DNA from 3 places in the Rhizobium sp. GR12 genome. Region 3 is predicted to be linked to each of the others. Evidence: predicted binding sites of a transcription regulator. Region 3 holds the regulator's gene; each other region holds the start of a gene.

Region 1 (4,200 bases), on a different contig from region 3:
CACGTCTTCGGTGACATCGCGGCGGAACAGAACGCCAAGATTTTCGACCAGCTGGAACGCCAGTCCCTTCGCCAGACCCTGAAGGTCTTCGGCGCGCGAAATATCGTCCAGCGGCTTCAGCACGGTCGCAATCTGATGATTGACGAAACGTTCGACGCGCGCCAGCGCGTGATCACGGGCATTGCCGCTCAACTGCTCGTCGGCGACGAGGATCACGCGCGGCTTCATGATGTTATCGCCTGCCGAAAGGCGGGCCACCGGCTCGCCCAACCAGCGAACCAGACCATCGGAGCTCAAAGCGAGATCGCCGTTTCCACTGGCGTGCAGACGCGCGGCACGCGCCTCGTATTCGAGCGCGAGCGCCTTTTGCGCCGCAGCCTGCACGGCCTTCTGATCCGGCCCTTCCATTCCCGGCACCGGTGTGAACCGGAACCCGGCCAACTGGCCGACGTGATGTCCTTCTACAAAGACATCACCATTTACACTGATTTCAGCTTCAAGCATCGCATTCTCTCTCAGGCGCCTCATGAGCACAGATGTCCTGCGATCAACAAAGCGTTTCGTCAACCTTTCATGTAGAGCATCGGACAATCGATCTTCGATTTCCCGCGTCTTTTCTTGCCAGTGTGTCGGATCGGCAAGCCATCCTGGGCGGTTCGATACATAAGTCCATGTTCTGATCTGCGCAATCCTTGCAGACAAGGTATCGATCTCTCCATCGGTACGATCGGCGCGGCGCACCTGTTCGCCCATGAAATCTTCGTTCACCGTGCCACGTTTTACCAGATCGAAATAGAGCGTTGAGATAAGGTCCGCATGTTGAGCGGGCGCAATACGGCGATAATCCGGAAGCGCGCACGCCTCCCAGAGTTTTTCCACCCGCGCATCCGTCGTCGTCACGTCGATGATCTCAGGGTAACGCGACAGATATTCGAGCGCCTGCTGGTCTATCGCCGGCAGGGCCCGCGAAAGTCCCTGGATCGCCGGGGCGGCATCGAGGCTCAGGCGCAGATTGGCGATGGAGGAAAAATCGAAATTTTTCGTCCGCCATTGCAGCACCTTCACCGAATCGAACTGATGGGTTTCGACGCGCTCCACCATTTCATCATCGAATGGATCGACGCGCCCCGTCACACCAAAGGTGCCGTCGCGAAGATGGCGACCGGCGCGGCCGGCGATCTGGCCGATCTCGCCCGGATTGAGATTGCGGAACTGGTAACCGTCGAACTTTCGGTCCTGCGCAAAGGCGACATGATCGACATCGAGGTTGAGGCCCATACCAATGGCGTCCGTCGCCACGAGATATTCGACGTCACCCGATTGATAGAGCTCGACCTGGGCATTGCGCGTGCGCGGCGAAAGCGCGCCCATCACCACGGCCGCACCGCCGCGCTGGCGACGCACCAGCTCGGCAATGGCATAGACCTCTTCCGCTGAAAAGGCGACAATCGCCGTGCGTTGCGGCAGACGGGTTATCTTCTTCTGACCCGCATAAAAAAGCTGTGACAGGCGCGGCCGCTCGACCACGGTAATTCCCGGCAGCAGCTTTTCGAGGATCGGGCGCATCGTACCGGCGCCCAGAAGCAACGTTTCCTCCCGCCCGCGCAGGTGCAGTACTCGGTCGGTGAAGATATGTCCGCGTTCCAGATCGCCAGCCAGCTGCACCTCATCGATCGCGACGAATGCGGCCGTCGTCTCGCGTGGCATGGCCTCCACCGTGCAGACGGAATATTTGGCTTTGGGAGGTGAGATTTTTTCTTCGCCGGTAATCAGCGCCACATTCGGCGCACCCACCTTTTCGACAAGACGGGTATAGACCTCCCGCGCCAGAAGACGCAATGGAAGGCCGATGACACCGTTGCCATGCGCCACCATCCGCTCGATCGCGTAATGGGTCTTACCGGTATTGGTGGGGCCGAGAACGGCCGTAACACCGCGGCCGCTCAGGATCATGGGGCGAAAATTCAACGTACTATCCGCGAATCGACTTCATCTGCTTGCCGTGCCGCCCACCATTGCTGATAGGGCCGCACGCACCACACATGGCAATGCCCGCCGACAAAGGCAATAGGCCACGCCGGCAAACTGGTGCAGGGCGTCTCCCTGGGCAAATTTTTCCTTAAAATTCAGCTGGTTGATAGAATAAAAAGAATCCGGCGAAACCTAGAATCGATTCGGTTGCGGAACAGTCTGCGAACGAATCGAATACGAATCGCTGACTCCGAGGGATTCAGCTTTTGTTCTCCGCAACATCTGGTTGGCGAATACACGCCCCATACCAGATTGTGAATCCGGGTAAGTCCTTGGCCGGATTCATCCCTGCGGCACCGCCTTCCGGCAAAAATGCCGGAATCGGCTGTCAAGCGGCAATCGCGGAAAAGCCGGGCCGGCGCATGAATGGCGGGATCAGAGCGCCTCGCCGGCAAGCAAGCGCGGCGCGCCCGCGTCTGTCGTACCGGCAGCCTGACCGATGAAATAGGATTTCAGCGCCGGCAAACGATCGACCACACCCAGACCGAAATCCCGCATGATGCGAATGGGACCCACATCGTTGGAGAAAAGCCGGTTCAGCACGTCAGTCGTCACGCCCATCCGCAACGTGTCGAAACGCCGCCAGGACTGGTAACGCTCCAGAACGTTGAGGGAGCCGATATCGAGGCCGAGGCGGTCGGCCTCGACCACGGTTTCAGCCAGAGCCGCAACGTCCTTGAAGCCGAGATTGAGGCCCTGCCCGGAGATCGGGTGAATTCCATGCGCGGCATCACCGGCAAGCGCAAAACGCGGCGCGACGAAGGAACGCGCCAACGTCAATCCCAGCGGAAAGGCGCGGCGGGGGCCGACAGGACGGACAGGGCCGAGCTTGTGGCCAAACCTGCGCTCAAGCTCCTCCTCGAACACCAGATCGTCGGCGGCAACCAGCCTGTCGGCATCGGCCGTGCGCTCGGTCCAGACGAGCGAGGACCGGTTTCCCTTCAGAGGCAGAACGGCGAAAGGCCCCGACGGCAGGAAATGCTCCTCCGCGCAGCCCTCATGCGGACGCTCATGTTCGACGGTGGTGACGATACCGGATTGATCGTAGTCCCAACGCACGGTCTTTATGCCCGCCATGTCCCTGAGCGCCGAGCGAACCCCGTCGCAGGCGATGAGCAATCGCGCTTCGAACGACGAGCCGTCAGAAAGGCTAATGGCGGTCGATTGCGGCCCTGCGGTAAAGCCGGAAACACTGAGACCGTGGCGGATTTCGACACCGAGACGCTCGCAGAGGCCCCGTAAGGCGCCCACCATGGCGACATTCGGAACCATGTGAGCGAAGGGTCTGCCCTCTTCCACCGCACCATCGAACGTCAGAAACACGGGGCGAACCGGATCGGCGGTCTTCGAATCGGTAACGACCATCCTGTTGATCGGCTGGGCCTCCGGCTCGATCTCGTTCCATATTCCGAAGACCTCAAGCATGCGCGTGGCCGCCGCGATAATGGCTGAAGCGCGGACGTCCTTCCTCCAGACATCCTCGGGAGCGGCCTCGATCACCTGCACATTAAGATGTCCGGCTGCCTGCTTAATTGCGACAGCAACGGAAAGACCGACATATCCGCCGCCTGCCACCACCACGTCCAGCATCACGCTTCTCCTCAAATCTTGTGCACGCATCATTGGCGCACTATAGACCATGTGACGTCTTCCTACAGCCGGAGCAGGCCGAAAAAATGTCGCATCCCTCGCAAACGTCAGATCCCATGGCCAATCTGATCTCCACGCTCGATCTCGAGAAGCTGGAGGAGAACCTGTTCCGGGGCGAAAGCCCGCAGATCGGCTGGCAGCGCGTTTTCGGCGGCCAGGTCATTGCGCAAGCGCTGATCGCGGCGCAAAGAACCGTGGATGACGACCGCTTCGTGCATTCACTGCATTCCTATTTCATGCGCCCTGGCGATCCGCTGGTACCCATTCTCTACCAGGTGGAGCGTATTCGTGACGGCGCCAGCTTCTGCACCCGACGCGTGGTCGCCGTCCAGCATGGCAAGGCGATTTTTTCCATGTCGGCATCGTTTCAGATCGCCGAGGACGGCTTCGACCATCAGATCAGAATGCCGGATGTGACGCCGCCCGAAAAACTGATGAGCGAAGAGCAGATGCAGGCGGCATTCCTTGCCAAAGCACCGGCTTCGATCCGCAAATACTGGAGCAACAAGCGCCCGATCG
Region 2 (4,200 bases), on a different contig from region 3:
AGATGGGCGTTCAACGCATTGCGTAGCGTGTAGGGCTGCCATTCGCGGGAAAGATCGACATGGGCCACCTGCCCCACGGCGTGCACACCGGAATCGGTGCGGCCCGCGCCGCGAATGGAAACGGTTTCGCCGGTCAGCGACCGGACAGCGGCTTCAAGCGCACCCTGAACCGAAGGGCCGTTGTTCTGTCTCTGCCAGCCGAAATAAGGCGAGCCATCATATTCGACGGTCATGCGGAAACGCGGCATCAGCCAAGCCTCGTCGAGGCGGGAACCGGCGTGCCGCGAACGAAATCGACAGCCGACATCGGCTTGCCGCCCGCCTTCTGCAAGCGGGTGAGCCGCACGGCACCGCTGCCGCAGGCGATGGTGAGGGTGTCATCGAGCGCAGCGCCCGCTTCTCCCATGCCGCTTGCCAGTTCGGAGGCCAGCACCTTCACACGTTCCGCCCTGCCGCCGATTTCCATTTCCAGCCACGCGCCGGGGAAGGGCGACAGGCCGCGAATATGGTTATGCACATCCTGTGCGGGCCGGGAAAATTCGATGCGGGTCTCGCCCTTGTCGATCTTGGAAGCATAGAGAACGCCGTCTTCCGCCTGTGCGACGAGAGGCAGATCATCATCTTCCAGCTTGTCCATCGCCTGTTTCATCAGCCGTGCGCCGGCCAGCATCAAGCTATCGTGCAATTCACCTGCCGTGGTGTTCTGATCTATCGTGACCTTTGCGGTCAGCGCGACGGGGCCGGTGTCCAGCCCCTTTTCCATTTTCATGACCATCATGCCGGTCTCGGCATCGCCGGCCATGATCGCCCGCTGGATGGGCGCCGCACCGCGCCAGCGCGGCAGCAGCGAGGCGTGGCCGTTATAACAACCAAGCCGCGTGCCGGAGAGGATCGCCTCGGGCAAAAGCAGCCCATAGGCAACGACAACAGCAACATCGGCGTTGAATTCCTTAAATTGCTGCCGGTCTTCCTCAGCCTTGAAATTCACCGGCGTCAGCACGGGCAGGCCCAGCAGTTCGGCCGCCTGGTGCACCGGAGATTTCTGAAGGTCGAGACCGCGGCGGCCGCCGGGACGCGGTGGCTGCGTATAAACGGCAACGACCTCGTGACCCGCCTCCACCAATGCGCGCAACGTGGGAACGGAAAACGCCGGCGTGCCCATGAAAATGATGCGAAGAGCCATAATCGCCCCCTGTTTCCTACGCCGTTCCGCCTCCGGTTTAAGACGGATCAGATCTTTGCGCGGGCTGCCTTGGTGAATTTCTTGATGACCATCTCACGCTTCAGCCGCGAAATATGATCGATGAACAGAATGCCGTTCAGGTGATCGATCTCGTGCTGCAGACAGGTTGCGAGAAGGCCGTCCGCATCGATGGTCTGCTGCTTGCCGTCACGGTCGACATATCTCATCGTCAGAGACGCAGGGCGCTCGACCTCGGCATAATAATCGGGAATGGACAGGCATCCTTCCTCATAGGCCGAGACATCGTCGGACACTTTGAGGATTTCCGGATTGATGAAGACGACCGGCTTTTTCTCCTCGTCGTCGCGCGAAACGTCGATCACCAGCATGCGGCGCGGCACGCCAACCTGAATGGCGGCAAGGCCGATACCCGGCGCATCATACATGGTTTCGAGCATATCGTCCGCAAGGCGCAACACTTCGGCATCCACCTGTTCGATGGGCCTTGATTGCTGGCGCAACACGGGATCGGGCAAAATGATAAGCGGTTTGATAGTCATGGCTTCCCATAACGTATCTCTTGCGCGGAGGAAATAAAAAATACGCGGGTGAAAAGGGCCCTTTGGCCTGTTTCGCCCGACTCATTTCTGCCGCATGAATGTTCTTGTTTTGATCTTACGAATCACTGGAAATCTGCTAGATTTGGTCATGAGCATCGATTTCTCCTTTCTCCTCGATCCCGCCTTGCGTGCCGGCTCCGTCGACATCAGCTTCGGCGCGCTCCTCGCGGCTCTGGTTTTCGGCCTCTCCGCTTTGTGGGTGGTCGCGAAAAGTCGTGAGAAAAAACCGGAAGCCGATGGTGAAATTTCCGACCTGCTGAAAACCCAGTCCGAATTGCACGGCCGGATCGCGGCAATGGCGGAGACGCTCGGCACACGCCAGACCGAGATGGGCCAGACGATCAACCAGCGCCTTGACGGCATGTCGCAGCGACTGGGCGAAACGCTGACAGAGCAGACCCGCTCAACGCACGAAAACCTGAGCCGCTTGCAGGAGCGGCTTGCGGTTATCGATGCCGCGCAGGGCAATATTCAGGATCTGGCGAAGGATGTGGTCGGTCTTCAGGCGATCCTCTCCAACAAGCAGACACGCGGGGCTTTTGGACAGGCGCGCATGGAAGCCCTGATCGCCGATGCCCTTCCCCCCGGCGCCTTTCAGCTTCAACCGACGCTTTCGAACGGCTACCGGCCCGACTGCATCATCAGGATGCCGAACAATGCGCCATCCCTCGTCATCGACGCCAAGTTTCCGCTGGAGGCCTGGAATGCGCTGAAAGCTGATGAAACGCCCGAGGGCAAACGGGCCGCTACCCAGCAGTTCCGCCGGGATATGGAAGTGCATATTCGCGATGTGGCGGAAAAATATCTGATACGCGGTGAAACGCAGGATACGGCCTTCATCTTCGTACCTTCCGAATCGATCTTCGCCGATATTCACCAGCATTTCGAATATCTGGTGCAGCGCGCCCACCGCGCGCGCGTCGTCATCGTTTCGCCATCGCTGCTGATGCTGTCGGTGCAGGTCATCCAGTCGGTATTGAAGGATCAGCGCATGCGCGAGCAGGCGCATCTCATTCAGGGTGAAGTCGCGCTTCTCATGGATGATGTGCGGCGGCTGGACGACCGGACGCGCAAGCTGCAAGCCCATTTCGGGCTGGCGCAGAAAGACGTCGACATGATGCTGATCTCCTCCGACAAGGTGCTGGCGCGCGGCCAGAAGATCGAAGGTCTCGATTTTTCGCCCTCTGAAAAAGAAACCTCTCACGGGGAAATCGAACAGGCGCGGCGCTTTGCGGAGAACAGGGCGGGAACGGCGAAACTGCGAGTGGTTGACGACGAGTGATCCCCTCGGGCAAAGTCGCCGCCTCGCTTAAATCCCATACGGACATGCCCCCATGATTACTGTTTTCGGCTCCATCAACATGGATCTCGTCGCCACCGCCAAACGTCTGCCCAAACCCGGTGAAACCGTGACGGGGGAGACCTTTTCCACGGCGGCTGGCGGAAAGGGAGCCAATCAGGCGCTTGCCGCACGGCGCGCGGGCGCCACGGTCAAAATGGCGGGCGCTACGGGCGACGACACCTTTGCCGCACCGGCTCTGACATTGCTGCGCGATGCCGGCACCGACCTGTCGCTCGTCAAGACCGCACCCGGCCCCACGGGGACGGCCGTGATCCTGATCGGTGAAGGCGGGGAGAACATGATCTCAGTCATTCCCGCCGCCAATGGCGAGGTTTCCGCATCTGACGCCGCAAAGGTCGTGGCGGAGATGTCGGCGAGCGATATTCTGATGCTTCAGTTCGAGGTGCCGGCATCCGCTATCGAAGCAGCGCTGACCGCCGCGAAGGCAAAACGCATCACCACCATCATCAACACCGCGCCGCTGACAGCCGATGGCCCACGCCTCGCCGGCCTTGCCGATATCGTCATCGCCAATGAAACCGAGTTCGAACTGCTGATCGGCAAAAACGGCCTTTCAGCTTCCGAACGGGAAAGCGAAATCAAGGCCCTGCACGATAAGACCGGCCAGACATTGATCGTGACGCTTGGTGCGGACGGCGTGATCGCCATTCGCAACGGCAAGGTTTACAAGGCCTCCGGTCTCAAGATCGAGCCGGTCGACACGGTCGGCGCGGGCGATACGTTCTGCGGTTATCTTGCCGCCAGCCTCGACCAGGGGATGGATTTCGAAAAGGCGCTGAAGCGCGCCGCTGTCGCAGGCTCGCTCGCCTGCACCCGCGCCGGCGCCCAGCCTTCCATTCCGGTTGCGGCGGAAGTGGACGCGAATATCTGACAGCCGGTTGATTAGAGCATTTCCAGTAAAAGTGCGTAGCGGTTCTACGTCCGGAAAATGCTTGAAAATAAAGAACTAGAGCACGTCCAACGATTCCGTTTAAACCGGACGTGCTCTAGGTACGGATGAAGGTGAGATAGGCCGAGCTGCGGCCTTCTCTTTT
Region 3 (4,200 bases):
TTTCACAGTGCCGTTCGGGCGCGCTTCTGCTCAGCCGCGATATTTTGCGGCGTCTCGGTTCGGTGGAAATAGACTTCGCGGACAAGGCGCAGGCAGAAGTGGTTGGTCGGCTGCGCGCCGCAATCGCCGGAACGGACCGGCCCTGGAGCCGACATCGTTATTACGACTGGAAAAGTGGCCGTTTCGACCGCGATCTGCCGCAACCCGTCATCCGGCTGCTGGCGGCGTCGCAATGACCCCGCCAGCGCGGACAATCAAACCTTGACGCGCAGATCGGCGGTCACTTCGCCGGTCGCACCGATTTCCTGTTCATGTGACACATCGCGCCAAATCTCCTTCAAACCCGCCTCGTACCATTCCTGCATGGCGGGCAGGGCGAGCAGCCGGTCGCAATAGGTTTTCGCCGCAGGCGAAAGATCCGCGCCATAGCTCTGGAAACGGAATGCGACCGGGCAGAAGAAGGCGTCGACCGCGGTGAATTTCTGACCGGCAAGATACGGCCCGCCGAATTTTGAAAGACCTTCGCTCCACAGCACATCGATGCGCTTTATATCGGCCGCAAGCCCTGCATCGGCACCCTTCGGCTTTATCCTTATGCCGACCGACATGGGATAGAGATTGCGCAGCGAGAAAAAGCCCGCATGCATTTCGCTGGCCGCCGAACGCGACCATGCCCTTGCCTGTTTGTCGCTTGCCCAGACGCCCTGATGTCTTTCGGCAAGATATTCGGCGATCGAAAGCGATTCCCAAACGGTCACACCCTCATCGACCAGGCAGGGCACCTTGCCGGTTGGCGAAAACGTGGTGAAGGCGACGCCTTCGCCGAATGGAACGAGCTTTTCATCGAAGGCGATACCGAGCGTGCGCATCAACACCCACGGCCGCAGCGACCACGAGGAATAGTTCTTGTTGGCAATATAAAGATCGTACATGGCGTATCTCCCGGATATGAGGCGCATTTCTATACCTGCCGGCAGTCCATGGAATATCGAAAATAATCCATGGCTCCCATAAGCTGCATTGATGGATCGTAAGGTGAGGGCACGTGTGGCAGCGCCTCGCTAATATCACCACTCGGAGACGACGAAATATCACCACGCGGTGCGATGACGTAAATTCACATTTTGTCCGGGGTCTTGCGGAGGTTCCCCCGCAACGATTGCAGCCGACGGCATATACGCCGCTGCCCCACAGTAAAACAGAAGCATCGGTATCAAGGGTGGAACCAATTTCCAAAAGGCGTCAGGCGCCGATACAGTGGGTGTTGGACAACAACTCGTTTATCTCTGGATCACGCCCGTGCTCTAGAACAACTCACCCTTTCAGACAGACGCCACCCTCTAGATGACGCCTGTTGAAAACCGGAGCGCGTCCGGTTTCATCGGATCAATGGTAACGGCGGATGAGCCCGACCAGTTTGCCCTGGATTTTCACCCGGTCCGGTCCAAAAATACGGGTCTCATAAGCGGGGTTTGCCGCCTCCAGCGCAATGGAGGCTCCCTTGCGGCGGAAACGCTTCAGCGTCGCTTCCTCGTCATCCACCAGAGCCACAACGATGTCACCCGGATTGGCGGTGTTGCCATTGCGGATTATGACGGTATCGCCGTCGAAAATGCCGGCCTCGATCATCGAATCGCCCTTGACCTCAAGCGCGTAATGTTCACCCGTGCCCAGCATGTCTACAGGTACGGCCACATCGTGGGTGTTGTTCTGGATGGCGGAAATCGGCACGCCGGCGGCGATACGTCCCATCACGGGCACGCTGACGGCCCCGACGAGATCGTTGGCCGGCGCCCTGGTGGCAGGGGCCGGTTCCGGCGCCTTGGGTTTGCCGAGGCTGCCTTCGATGACGCTCGGCGAAAAGCCGCGCTGCGGCCTTGCACCCGGCGTATAAGCCTCGGGCAGCTTGATGACTTCCAGCGCTCGCGCCCTATTCGGTAGCCGACGAATGAAACCGCGCTCTTCGAGGGCGGTAATCAGCCGGTGGATGCCGGATTTCGAAGCAAGATCGAGTGCGTCCTTCATTTCATCGAAGGAGGGCGGCACGCCGGACTCTTTCATTCGTTCATGAATGAAGAGAAGCAATTCCTGCTGTTTGCGCGTGAGCATGAGGAAAACACCCTTTGGAATCGTCGTGGAAGTTGCGAAACAAATACAGAACGAACACTATATGTTCCATATGTGTTCTGCAATCCCCTAAAATTTCGTGAAGCTGCTATCTGTTGTCCTGATGATTTGCTTCATCGACCGCATTCGTGCTTTTCTTCGCATCGAACCGTTTCGGCATGGCCTTGCCGCAACGCCAGCAGGAAACCAGTCATGATGAAACCCTATCGCGTCGATCATCTCGTTCTGCCCGTGGAGGTCATCGGCGTTGCCGCAAAGCGTCTCTTAAGCCTTGGATTTACGGTAGCGCCAGAGGCTCTGCATCCCTTCGGGACCCGGAATAGCTGTGTTTTTTTCACCGATGGCACCTACTTGGAGCCACTCGCCATTGCTGACCCGGCTAAATATAATGCCTCGGCAGACAACGGAGATGTGTTCACCGGTAGGGATCGTGCTTTCCGGCAACGGGATGGTAGGGAAGGTTTTTCGGCCCTCGTCGCCCGCACGGACAATGCCCTTGCCGATCATGACAGGTTTGTGGCGGCCGGCGTATCGGCAGGTGAGGTCTTCGAATTTTCGCGGCCAGTCCAAATGCCTGACGGTTCGCAAGGCGAAGCTGCCTTCCGGCTGGCCTTTGCAGGGCAGGATGCCGCTTCGGATTTCTTTTTGTTCAGCTGCCAGCGCCTGAAGGCCCTTCCGGGCGACCGCTCGATGCTCGAGCGCCATGCCAACGGGGTTTACGGTTTGTCCGAGATCGTCCTGTCGTCCGGTCAAAAACCCGGCCCGATGCACCTGATCGAAACGGTGTTCGGCTGTGAGGGCAGGGTGTCTGCGGATGGAGACATCGTATCGGAAACCGGCAATGCACGGATCAGACTGACCGAAAAGGAGGATTTCGAGCCGGAGTTGAAGGATGGCTCTGAGGGATTGCGCGGTGCTGGCGTCGTCTTTTCGTCGCACGATCTTGCCGTGACAGAGGCGGTGCTTGCTGCTAATGGCGTGTCCTACGGAAAAGCGGACGCCCGTCTTGTGGTGCCTGCCGCGCCCGGTCAGGGCGTCACATTCTCCTTCGAGGAAAAATGATGAGCGTTACGAACAATCTCAAAGTCACTGCCGGAGACGGCACGGCCAAGGTTTCCTTTTCCAATACCGAGCGTTTTTCGCTGATCGCCGGTCCCTGCCAGATGGAAAGCCGCGAGCATGCCTTCATGATCGCTGGCGTCCTGAAGGAGCTTTGCGACAGCCTTGGGATAGGCCTCGTCTACAAGTCCTCCTTCGACAAGGCCAACCGCACCTCGCTTTCCGGCAAGCGCGGCATCGGCCTTGAGAATGCGATGCAGGTTTTCGCCGATCTCAAGAAGGAGTTCGGTTTTCCGGTCCTGACCGACATTCACACCGAGGAGCAATGTGCGATCGTCTCCGAAGTCGTGGATGTCTTGCAGATTCCGGCGTTCCTCAGCCGCCAGACGGACCTTCTCGTCGCCGCCGCCAAAACGGGCCGTGTCGTCAATGTCAAGAAGGGCCAGTTTCTGGCTCCCTGGGACATGAAGAACGTGCTTGCCAAGCTCAACGAAAGCGGCAATCCGAATGTGATGCTGTGTGAGCGCGGTGCGTCCTTCGGTTACAACACGCTGGTCTCGGATATGCGTTCCCTGCCGATCATGGCCTCGCTTGGCGCACCTGTCGTGTTCGACGCCACCCATTCGGTGCAGCAGCCGGGCGGGCAGGGCGGATCCACCGGCGGCCAGCGCGAATTCGTCGAGACTTTGGCGCGTGCGGCGGTGGCAGTCGGCGTGGCCGGTCTCTTCATCGAAACCCATGAAGACCCGGACAATGCGCCGTCAGACGGCCCCAACATGGTTCACCTGAAGGACATGCCGAAACTGCTCGAAAAGCTTCTGGCTTTCGACGCCATCGCGAAATCCTGAGTGGCAGGCGGCCATACGGGCGCCGTTTGTTCCAATCGATTTTAATGGCGGGCGCTTCGTTTCTACCGTCCGCTGTCATTGTAATTTCTTCGCCATCGTCTAAGACAGGCGACGGAAAATATCTGTTCCATTCCCAAGGGAGAGACCATGACTGCCATTACCGATA

Evidence for each region. The regulator LexA, encoded in region 3, represses DNA repair genes until DNA is damaged. The targets are predictions, from matches to a motif close to TGTTCNNNNTGTGTTCNG.
Region 1: the regulator LexA is predicted to act here: its motif matches at 2,182-2,199, upstream of QSK43_RS12665 (helicase-related protein).
Region 2: the regulator LexA is predicted to act here: its motif matches at 1,843-1,860, upstream of QSK43_RS01385 (DNA recombination protein RmuC).

Annotation. Positions count from the first base shown of each region.
Region 1 is NZ_JASXTH010000006.1:232,827-237,026, forward strand. Features, by position in the region: gene QSK43_RS12665 (helicase-related protein) at 1-1,953, opposite strand, end outside; gene QSK43_RS12670 (ubiquinone biosynthesis hydroxylase) at 2,407-3,732, opposite strand; gene tesB (acyl-CoA thioesterase II) at 3,708-4,200, shown strand, end outside.
Region 2 is NZ_JASXTH010000001.1:288,437-292,636, forward strand. Features, by position in the region: gene truA (tRNA pseudouridine(38-40) synthase TruA) at 1-248, opposite strand, end outside; gene fmt (methionyl-tRNA formyltransferase) at 248-1,183, opposite strand; gene def (peptide deformylase) at 1,231-1,743, opposite strand; gene QSK43_RS01385 (DNA recombination protein RmuC) at 1,892-3,085, shown strand; gene QSK43_RS01390 (ribokinase) at 3,138-4,037, shown strand; gene trmB (tRNA (guanosine(46)-N7)-methyltransferase TrmB) at 4,153-4,200, opposite strand, start outside.
Region 3 is NZ_JASXTH010000005.1:332,413-336,612, forward strand. Features, by position in the region: gene QSK43_RS11355 (ComEC/Rec2 family competence protein) at 1-236, shown strand, start outside; gene QSK43_RS11360 (glutathione S-transferase family protein) at 255-932, opposite strand; gene lexA (transcriptional repressor LexA) at 1,387-2,109, opposite strand; gene QSK43_RS11370 (VOC family protein) at 2,320-3,189, shown strand; gene kdsA (3-deoxy-8-phosphooctulonate synthase) at 3,189-4,034, shown strand; gene eno (phosphopyruvate hydratase) at 4,182-4,200, shown strand, end outside.